Regions from separate parts of the Metapseudomonas phytobenefica genome, predicted to be linked through region 2. Evidence: riboswitches for the same ligand, from Rfam matches in the RefSeq annotation. Region 2 holds a riboswitch; each other region holds the start of a gene.
The links. A riboswitch is a leader RNA that binds a small molecule or an ion and turns the genes downstream of it on or off. The one in region 2 is predicted to bind cobalamin.
Positions count from the first base shown of each region.

Region 1 (3,266 bases), on a different contig from region 2:
CTCCTGACCATCGCGGATGTACTCGATCATTGGGTGGAACTCCAGGTGTCAGGAGAGACGGCCAGGCATTCGCCGGCCTCGATGATGTCGATGTCGCGCGACAGCAGGCGGCCGAAGCCTTCGCCACCGCGCTGGAACAGGTCGTAGCGGCCGGGGGCGACGGCCAGCAGGGTAAAGGGCGCCACATGGGCGGCGGCGCAGGAGCGCGGGCAGCCGCTGAGGTGGACCACCGCTCCGGACGGCATTAGCGGCGCCAGGGCCAGGGCATCGGCCTTGGTGTCGGCCAGGCCCTTGGCGCAGCCGGCGGAACCGGTGCAGGCGATCAGGCGGGCCTGGGGCTCGCGGGCATCGGTGGCCAGGCCCAGTTCCCGCATCGCTCGCAGCACAGCGCCGGCATCCCGGACGTTGGGCAGCAGCACGGATTGCCAGGGCGTCAGGCGCAGGCTGCCGTCGCCCTGCTGGTCGGCGAGATCGGCGAGGGCGATGAGATGCGCGGAATCCAGCCGGCCGAGGCCTGGCGCGCCGCCGACATGGCGGCCCTCGCGAATGCCCAGGTGAGCGAAGGGCTGCGGGGCAGGGCGCTGCCAGCCGCCGGCCGGCAGCAGGGGGAATTCCAGCCGTTGTTGCAGGCGCAGCAGCAGGTCGCCCACCGGGTGCCCGGCGAGCAGGTGGCGCATGCGCGTCTGCTCGGGCGTTGCCAGTTCAAGGAACAACTCCAGCACGGCGTTCACCAGGGCGGGAACCTGGTCGCGCGGTACGGCGGCCAGGGCGGGCGCGTCGTCGCCGGATCGGGGCGGGCAGCCGGCCAGTCCGAAGGCGAACTGCGCCTGGCTGCCGGAGCTCATGGCCGAGAGCCAGATGTCGTGGGGGTGTTCCAGCGTCGCCACTGCTTCGCCGCCATCCAGCAGCAGGGCGAACTTGGGCGACAGGGCGTGGAAGTGCGGTTTGTCCTGCAACAGGTTGAGGATGTCTGCGGCCAGTGGCGAGACATCGACCAGGGCGCTGGAATCGAGGCCGGCCAGCGGGCTGACCATCAGGTTGCGCACGTCGTCGGCACCGGGAGAGCCCGCGCCCAGGCCGGCGGCCAGTAGGGCCCCGATTAGCGCCTGTTCCGCGCCCGGCCTGACGCCGCGAATCTGCAGGTTGGAACGGTTGGTGGCCTCGATCACGCCGCTGGCATGGACCGTCGCGGCGGCGGCTACGGCGCGGGCCTGGCTGGAACCGAGACGGCCGCAGGGGAGCTTGATCCGGCAGATGCCGCCGTCCTTCGCCTGGACGATGCGCAGCAACCCCGGGCAGGCCGAGGGGCGAACGGAAAACGATGTGGGCCGGGCGTGCTTCACTCAGGTCACCATGGTTGGCGTCGCGGCGACCCGGGTCCCTAGGCTAGGGACAACGTTGCACCGATACACCCCGCTCGATGCTTGCACACGCGACTGGTTCCACCGGCAGGTCTCCTGGCTGGCAGGTCATCATCCATTGCGGCCTTCCCGGGATACCCAGTGACCTCGATTGCATGGACTCGCTGCTTACAGTTGCGGGGGCAGCCACGGCTCGACCGTGTTCCCTCTTAGGCTGGGGCTCGTCAGGTGAGCGCCAGCGACCGATGAAGGGCGCTATTATGCCCGCTTTGCCCGGACCGGGGAAAAGGCTGCCTGTCGGAAGCCGAACACCCCTGGCGTTTTCAGAATCGAGGAGTGCGAATGCAGCCCTGGCTGACAGTTGTGGGGATTGGCGAAGACGGTTATGCGGGCCTCGGCAAGGCCGCACGTCATGCCCTGCTGGGGGCCTCCGAGGTGGTGGGCGGCCCGCGTCAGCTCGACCTGCTGCCGTGCTGCATTCGCGCCCGGCGTACGCCCTGGCCCAGCCCCTTCTCGCTGGCGCCGGTGCTGGAACGGCGCGGCACGCCGATCTGCGTGCTGGCCAGCGGCGATCCCATGCTGTTCGGTGTCGGCGCCAGCCTCGCGCGGCAGCTGCCGGCGGAAGAACTGCGCGTGATCCCGGCCCCCTCGTCCTGTTCCCTGGCAGCGGCTCGCCTGGGCTGGCCATTGCAGGAGGTCACCCTGCTCTCGCTGGTCGCCCGTCCCCTTGCGGCCCTCAATGCCCATCTGCACCAGGGCACCCGCTTGCTGGTGCTGAGCAACGACGGCAGCAGCCCGGCCGCCATCGCCGCACTGCTGAGCGAACGTGGCTTCGGCCCCAGCCGGATCACCGTGCTGGAGCACTTGGGCGGCGCGCAGGAACGACGCATCGACGGCATCGCCTGCGACTGGTCCGTCGATGAGGTCGCCGCGCTCAACCTGGTGGCCGTCGAAGTCCGGCCCGGCGAGGGCACCCGTCAGTTGCCGCTGACCACCGGCCTGCCGGATGACGCCTATCGCCACGACGGCCAGCTGACCAAGCGCGACGTTCGCGCCATCACCCTCGCGCGCCTGGTGCCGCGCCCCGGCGAACTGCTCTGGGACGTGGGCGCCGGCTGCGGCTCCATCGGCATCGAGTGGATGCGCGCGCACCCGGCTTGCCGCGCCATCGCCATCGAGGCCAACGAGGGCCGTCAGGCGCACATCCGCCACAATAGCGATGCCCTGGGCGTGCCCGGCCTGCAATTGGTGGCCGGTCAGGCACCGGCAGCGCTGGAAGGACTGCCGGCGCCGGATGCCATCTTCATCGGCGGCGGCGTCACCGAACCCGGCGTGCTGGACACCTGCTGGAACCGGCTCAAGCCCGGCGGCCGGCTGATCGCCAACGCCGTGACCCTGCAGAGCGAAGCCACGCTGGTGGCCTTCCGCGAGCGCCAGGGCGGTGAACTTACCCGCATCGCCATCGCCCAGGCCCAGCCGCTAGGCGGCTTCGATACCTGGCGTTCGGCGCTGCCGATTACCTTGCTTGAAGTGAGCAAATGACCCGTAGGTTGGCGCAGAGCGCAGCGAAGCCCAACACTCCGAAGCACGGGCGGCGGCTGGTTCCGCGCTCCAGCGTGGCCCGGCCCAATCTGCGTGAACCTTGAGTGGACGTATCCTTTCCCATGCGTGACGAAACCCCCGAGCACCCCGCGCCCCTGCGTAGCGGCTACACCACCGGCAGTTGCGCCACCGCCACCAGCCTGGCGGCGGCGCGCCTGCTGCTGGGCGGCGAGGCGGCCGATGCGGTGGAGATCGTCCTGCCCAAGGGCCAGCAGGTGCTGATGCGCCTGGAGTTCTGCCGCCTGAGCGAAGATGGCGCGGAAGCCGGCACCCGGAAAGATGCCGGCGATGATCCGGATGTGA
Region 1 is NZ_JBHZGM010000017.1:78,897-82,162, reverse strand. Features, by position in the region: gene ACFW0B_RS15055 (precorrin-8X methylmutase) at 1-30, opposite strand, end outside; gene cobG (precorrin-3B synthase) at 27-1,343, opposite strand; cobalamin riboswitch at 1,431-1,623, opposite strand; gene cbiE (precorrin-6y C5,15-methyltransferase (decarboxylating) subunit CbiE) at 1,704-2,903, shown strand; gene ACFW0B_RS15040 (cobalt-precorrin-5B (C(1))-methyltransferase) at 3,026-3,266, shown strand, end outside.
Region 1: another riboswitch for cobalamin. It lies ahead of cobG (precorrin-3B synthase); the one in region 2 lies ahead of btuB (TonB-dependent vitamin B12 receptor).

Region 2 (3,266 bases):
GCCGTATTCATCCCGGGCCTGGGCGATCTTCTCGTCGATCACGGCCTTCTTGCGCTGCATGCGGGCCTTGTGCCGGGCGTCGCGTTCGGCGGATTCGGTCATCGGAGCGTCCTCGTCACAGAGCCTGGTAACGAACGGTGAAGAACACCGCCTGCCCCGGCTGGTTGAAGTCCTGCGCGGTTTCGTAGTCGGCATCCAGCAGGTTGGTCACCTTGGCCTGCAGGCGCCACTCCTCGGTCAGCCAGTATTCGCCACGCAGGTCGAGCGTGGCGTAGCCGGCCAGGCGGTCGTCGTTTTCCACGTCGTCGAAGCGCCGTCCTTCGGCATGCAGGGTCGCGCCAAGGCCAAGCTTGCCGAATCGGCGGTCCAGGTCCAGGTTGAACACCTGCTGGGCGCGGCGCGGCAGTTCATTGCCGTGGTTGGCGTCTCGGGCGCGGTTCTCGGTGTCGAGAACGGTCGCGTTGGCCTGCCAGTCCCAGCCCAGCCAACGGCTGCCGAGCACCAGTTCGATGCCGTCAATGCGTGCCTTGCCGATGTTGTTAGGGCTGCCGAACGGCCCCAGCCCGGAGTTCGCGTCGTGCACGATCATGTCATCGACATGGGTGCGGAAGGCGTTCGCGGACCAGCGCCCCCAGTCGTGCTCACCGGTCAGGCCGACCTCGAAGGTCTCGGAGGTTTCCGCGTCCAGGTTCGGGTTGCCATAGTCGGGGAAGTACAGCTCGTTGAAGCTCGGCGCCTTGAAGGCGGTGCCGTAGCTCAGGCTGAAGCGCACCGCGTCGGTCAGGGCGTAGCCCCAGGCGGCGCTGCCGGTGTCGTGGGTGCCGAACTGCTCGTTGTCGTCGCGGCGCAGGGCCAGCTGCCAGTCCTGGCGCCCGTATTCGCCCAGGTACTGGGCGAACCAGCCTTTGTTCAGCCGCGAGTCCTTGTCGAAGGCAGTGGAACTGCTGACCCGGTCCCGCTGCCAGTCGTAGCCCAGGGTCAGCACGTGGCCTTCGGCCAGGGTCAGGTCGTTCAGCCAGGAGGCGGAGTCGCGCTGGGTATCGAAGCGCGAGTAGAACAGTCCGCTGGTTTCGGTATAGGCCAGGTCTTCGCTGCGACCGGCCTGCAGGGTCACATCCCAGGGCTCCAGCGGACTGAAACGGGCGCGACCACCGGCCAGGCGCTGCTCGTTGTCGGAGTTGGCGTTGTGGCCGCCGCCGGGATTGAAGGGGCTCACCAGATCGAGATCGGTATGGCCCTTGGCACGCAGCAGGGTGCCATCCAGCTCCAGGCCGTTATCGAAGCGATAGCCGGCGCGCAGGTTGCCGGACAGGTTGCGGTAACCGTCGGCGTCGGGCTCGTGATAGCTATTGCGCGCATTGAGGGCGTCGATGCCGTCGGTGTCCTGGCTGCTGACGCCGAGGCTGTACCAGGCCCGTCCATCACCGCCGGAAACGCCGGCGCTGCCGTCATAGCTGTCGTGGGTGCCATAACCTGCCGAGAACCAGGGCTTGGTGCCCTCCTCCCCGCCCTTGCGGGTGAAGATCTGGATCACGCCGCCGATGGCTTCGGAGCCGTAGAGGCTGGAACGCGGACCACGAACCACCTCGATGCGCTCGATCAGCTCCACCGGCAGGTCCTGGAAGGCGGTCAGGCCATTGCTGACCGAACCCACCTTGACCCCGTCTATCAGCACCAGCACATGGTCCGATTCGGTGCCACGGATGGAAACCGAGGTCTGCTTGCCCGGCCCGCCGTTGTTGTTGAGGGTCACGCCCGGCACAGTGCGCAGCAGCTCGGGCACCGAACGGGCCTGGCTGCGCTCGATCTCTTCGCGGTCGATCACACTGCTGGCGGCCAGGCTGGCGCGCACCGGCCGTTCGCTACGGGTTGCCGTGACCACCTGTTCGTCCAGCGTCAGGGGCGCGGCGTTCAGGAAGGGGGAAATGGAAGTACCGCCGAGCAGCGCAAGCGCCGCCGGCCTGAAGAAAGGCTTGCGAATCAAGGTCGGATCTCCGTCGTGCCACCCGCGCGACATTTCTTGGGAGGAACTGCATGCGGAAAACTCCGCGATGCCCTGTGTGCGACAGGCCGGTCTCCGGGCTTGCGAGTGGAGCGACATGCTCCTGCGCCGCGCCTTCCCATGCTGGAGCACAGTGGCCGATTGCGGCATTCGACTCGCCTACCGTTGCGGGGGCAGCGCCGGATTCTTCGAAGGAATGGACCGGCTTCCCTGTTTCACCCCTTAGGCCAAAGCCAAGGGGCACCTGAGGCAGCGGCGAAGGTTAGAGGGTGCGCGGGGTAGCGTCAAATCGGATGGCGGCCAGGGGACCGGGTACATCCGCAGCGAAACGAACCGGTAGATACCGTCTTGATCCCTAGTGAGCAAGCGCCCGTTCTGCATCGAAGGGCTGGCCCGATTTGAGGACCCCGTAGGCGATGTGCAGCAGTTTGCGCATCGCCGCGCAGACGATCTGCTTACCCGTCTTGCCCTTCGCGCGCAGGCGTTCACTCAGCGCTCGGATAGCCGCGTTGTGCGTCAGCGCGCTCACCGCTGGCATGTACAACCCCGCCCGCAGGCGCGCCGAGCCCATCTTGGAAATCCGGGTCTGGCCCTTGTAGGTGCCGGACTCCTGCAGCTTCGGATTCAGCCCGGCAAAGGCGGTGATCGCGCGGGCACTCCTGAAGCGCAGGGGGTCTTGCGGAACAGCCCGGCCAGTTCCTCGAACACCGGGCATTGCCGATTGGCCTGGTACAGCACCTGATTGCCCTGTTTACTGCGCAGCAACAACCCGGCCTCGGCCAACTTGGCCAGCTCACGGTGCAGTGAGCCGGCATGAGTGCCGGTCAGGCGCGCCAATTCGCGCACGTGCAGCGCTTGCTCCGGGTGCAGCAGCAGCCAGCTCAGCACGCGCTGGCGTTGCAGGCCGAACAGGGTATCCAGCAGGTTCATGTTGTAGCCAACTCAGCTTCATTCGTAGCCGTTTTGGCTACATTAGTAGCCGGAGCGGTCACAGGCAAGCTCACCTCGGCGCAGCCCAACAGCGCCGGCGCATCGAATGGGGGTTGGAGATGCCGCCGGTCCAGAAGGCGTTCCAGACGGCGTCGACTTGGCTCTTGAGTTCCCCGGTGATCATGCTTGTCCTGCTTGGTGCGCGATTGAGTCGGGCGCCCGGGCGGGCGCAAATTTCTGCAGCGGCGGACGGTAATGCGGCACGACGCCCAAGGCAACCGGAAGTTCGCCCCGAATTCGCTGATTGATGGCAGTCTTTGTTCGGACATTGAAT
Region 2 is NZ_JBHZGM010000002.1:115,057-118,322, reverse strand. Features, by position in the region: gene cobO (cob(I)yrinic acid a,c-diamide adenosyltransferase) at 1-102, opposite strand, end outside; gene btuB (TonB-dependent vitamin B12 receptor) at 116-2,017, opposite strand; cobalamin riboswitch at 2,052-2,265, opposite strand; gene ACFW0B_RS02630 (transposase) at 2,358-2,717, opposite strand; gene ACFW0B_RS02625 (winged helix-turn-helix domain-containing protein) at 2,627-2,932, opposite strand.

Region 3 (3,266 bases), on a different contig from region 2:
CGGCTTGCCGGGAATGGCGGCGAAGCCCTTGATGCGCAGGATGGTGTGGCGTTCCACCAGGCAGCCGAGTGTGGCGAGCAGCGCGGCTTTCTCGACTTCCGGCAGGTCGACGTGGAAAGCGTCGAACTCGTCGTGATCGTGGTCTTCATGGCCTTCGTGGTCGTGGTGGGTGGGGCGGCTGTCGATGTGCAGTTCGGCTTCGGCATTGAGCCCCAGCAGGACATCGAGCGGCAGCTTGCCGGCGCGGGCTTCGACGATCTTCACCGCCGGCGGTAGTTCCCCGGCCACGTCGGCGCGCACGGCGGCGAGGGCGTCGGCGTCGAGCAGGTCGGCCTTGTTCAGCACCACCAGGTCGGCGCTGGCGAGCTGGTCTTCGAACAGCTCGTGCAGCGGGGATTCGTGGTCGAGGTTCGGGTCCTGCCTGCGCTGTTCATCCACCTGCTCGGGGTGGGCGGCGAAGGTGCCGGCGGCCACGGCCGGGCTGTCGACCACGGTGATCACCGCGTCGACGGTGCAGGCGTTGCGGATTTCCGGCCACTGGAAGGCCTGCACCAGGGGCTTGGGCAGGGCCAGGCCGGAGGTTTCGATCAGGATCTGGTCGAGGTCGCCACGGCGTGCCACCAGCTCGCGCATCACTGGGAAGAATTCCTCCTGCACGGTGCAGCAGAGGCAGCCGTTGGCCAGCTCGAAGACGCGGCCCGCGGCCTCCTCTTCGGTGCAGCCGATGGCGCACTGCTTGAGGATCTCGCCGTCGATGCCCAGTTCGCCGAACTCGTTGACGATCACCGCGATGCGGCGGCCTTCTGCGTTGTCGAGCAGGTGGCGGAGGAGGGTGGTCTTACCGGCGCCGAGGAAGCCGGTGACGATGGTGACGGGGAGCTTGGCCAGGGTTTTCATGCGCGCCTCTGCGTGGTCGGTCGGCGGGCATGACGAACGCAGCGGGGCCGGCCCCGCGCAACGGATTCGCCACCGGATCACCCCGCCCGGTTGTCTGGAATGTCTTCGAGGCAGGTCTCCTGGCTCACGTCCCTGCGCATTGCGCGGCACCTTCGCCTTCCCGCTTGCGCAGTGGCGTATCGAAGGGCCCTGGGGCGTTCACAGTTGCGGGGGCAGCCGTGGCCTTGACCACGTTCCCTCTTAGCTCCGGCGTACATCCGGAGAACCTCGAAAGGGCGCAGGCTACGCAGCGTGCCTGCGGCGGTCAATCGCCGCAGTTGACGCTCGGTCGGACTCGTGATGTCCTAGCGCGGTTTTTTCAGGTGCCTCGCGTCGCCGTACGCGAGGTGAAACGGGAAATCGGTGCGTCCATTTCGGACAAGTCCGATGCTGCCCCCGCAACGGTAAGCGATCGTAGGGTCAAGTACGCCACTGTGCCGAACCGGCATGGGAAGGCATGCCCATCCAGCCCAAGGCTGGCGTCGCAAGCCCGGAGACCGGCCTGATCACGTTTTGGCAACCCGCGGTGGGCGGGCGCAAGCCGGAAACCTGGGCGCTCGTGCGTCCGCTTCCCTCGCGCGTGCTCATCTGCCGGTATCACTAGCAACGCAGAGGGAATTTCCATGTCCAGCCGCACCCTGTCCCATTCCGCCGCTTCCTCCTCGACCCTGGCCCAGCGCCTGGTACTGGCCATCGGTGCCGGCCTGGTCGGCCTGTCCCTGGTGTACTTCGCCGGCTTCTCGCACATCGAGGCCGTGCACAACGCGGCCCACGACACCCGCCACAGCGCCGCCTTCCCCTGCCATTGAGTGATGTATCCATGATCAAGCGCATCACCCAGACCGCCGGGTTCGCCGGCCTCATCGCGGCCCTGGTGCTGACCCTGCTGCAGAGCCTGTGGGTCACCCCGCTGATTCTCCAGGCGGAAACCTATGAAAGCGCCGAGCCGGCCCCGGTCGAGCAGGCTCTGGACCATGAACACGGCGGCGCGGCTGTCGCCCATATCCATGAGCACAGCGACGAAGCCTGGGCGCCGGAGGATGGCTGGCAGCGCACCCTGTCCACGGGCGGCAGCAACCTGGTGGTGGCCGTGGGCTTCGCCCTGATCCTCGCCGGGCTGTTCAGCCTGTGCGGCCCGACCCGCGCCTGGCATGGCCTGCTGTGGGGGCTGGGTGGCTTCGCTACCTTCGCCCTGGCGCCATCCCTGGGCCTGCCGCCGGAATTGCCCGGCACCGCCGCCGCCGATCTGGCCCAGCGCCAGGTCTGGTGGATCGGCACTGCCGCCGCCACGGCCGCCGGTCTCGCCCTGATCGCCTTCGGCCGTCATTGGGGGCTGCGCGTGGCAGGTGTGGTGTTGCTGGTGATCCCCCATGCCGTGGGCGCGCCGCAGCCGGAAGTGCACTCCAGCCTGGCGCCAGAAGCGCTCGAGCATGAGTTCATCGCCGCTTCGCTGATCACCAATGCGGCGTTCTGGGCCGTACTGGGCTGGGCAGCCGCCTGGCTGTACCAGCGCCACGCCTCGCCCTCCGCTTGAAACTGGTCGCCGGGCTGGGCTGCCGGCGCGGTTGCCCGGTGGATGAGCTGCAAGGCCTGCTGCTGCAGTGCCTTGCCGAGGCCGGTGCCGCCCTCGATGAGCTGGTCGCCCTGGCCAGCAGTGAGGTGAAGGTGGCCGAGCCGGAGCTGATCGCCCTGGCCCGGCGACTGGGCCTGCCGCTGTATTTTCTGCCCGTGGACAGGCTCACCGCCTGTGAGACATACCTGAGTCAGCCGTCAGACCGGGTGCGGGACGCCGTTGGCAGTCCGGGCGTTGCCGAGGCGGCCGCCCTGGTCCAGGCCGAGTCCCTGTTCGGCGGTCGCGCCACCCTGCTCATCGACAAACGCCGCAGTGCCAGCGCCACCTGCGCCCTGGTCTGTATCCCACAGGAGGCTGAAAGGCCATGACGGTCTATTTCATCGGCGCCGGCCCTGGCGATCCGGAACTCATCACGGTGAAGGGCCTGCGCCTGATTCGCAGCTGCCCGGTGATTCTCTACGCCGGGTCCCTGGTCCCCGAAGCCGTGTTGGCCGGGCATCGCGCCGAGCAGGTGGTGAACACCGCCGAGCTGCACCTGGAGGAGATCATCGCCCTGCTTGCCGCGGCCCATGCCAGGGGCCAGGACGTGGCGCGGGTGCATTCCGGCGACCCGTCGCTCTATGGCGCCATTGGCGAGCAGATCCGCCATCTGCGCGAACGGAACATCCCCTACGAAGTGGTGCCAGGGGTGACTGCCACCGCCGCCTGCGCCGCGCTGCTGGGGTGCGAGCTGACCCTGCCGGATGTGTCGCAGACC
Region 3 is NZ_JBHZGM010000017.1:65,185-68,450, reverse strand. Features, by position in the region: gene cobW (cobalamin biosynthesis protein CobW) at 1-897, opposite strand, end outside; cobalamin riboswitch at 990-1,182, opposite strand; cobalamin riboswitch at 1,241-1,456, shown strand; gene ACFW0B_RS14990 (CbtB domain-containing protein) at 1,560-1,745, shown strand; gene ACFW0B_RS14985 (CbtA family protein) at 1,757-2,470, shown strand; gene ACFW0B_RS14980 (cobalamin biosynthesis protein) at 2,467-2,877, shown strand; gene cobM (precorrin-4 C(11)-methyltransferase) at 2,874-3,266, shown strand, end outside.
Region 3: another riboswitch for cobalamin. It lies ahead of ACFW0B_RS14990 (CbtB domain-containing protein); the one in region 2 lies ahead of btuB (TonB-dependent vitamin B12 receptor).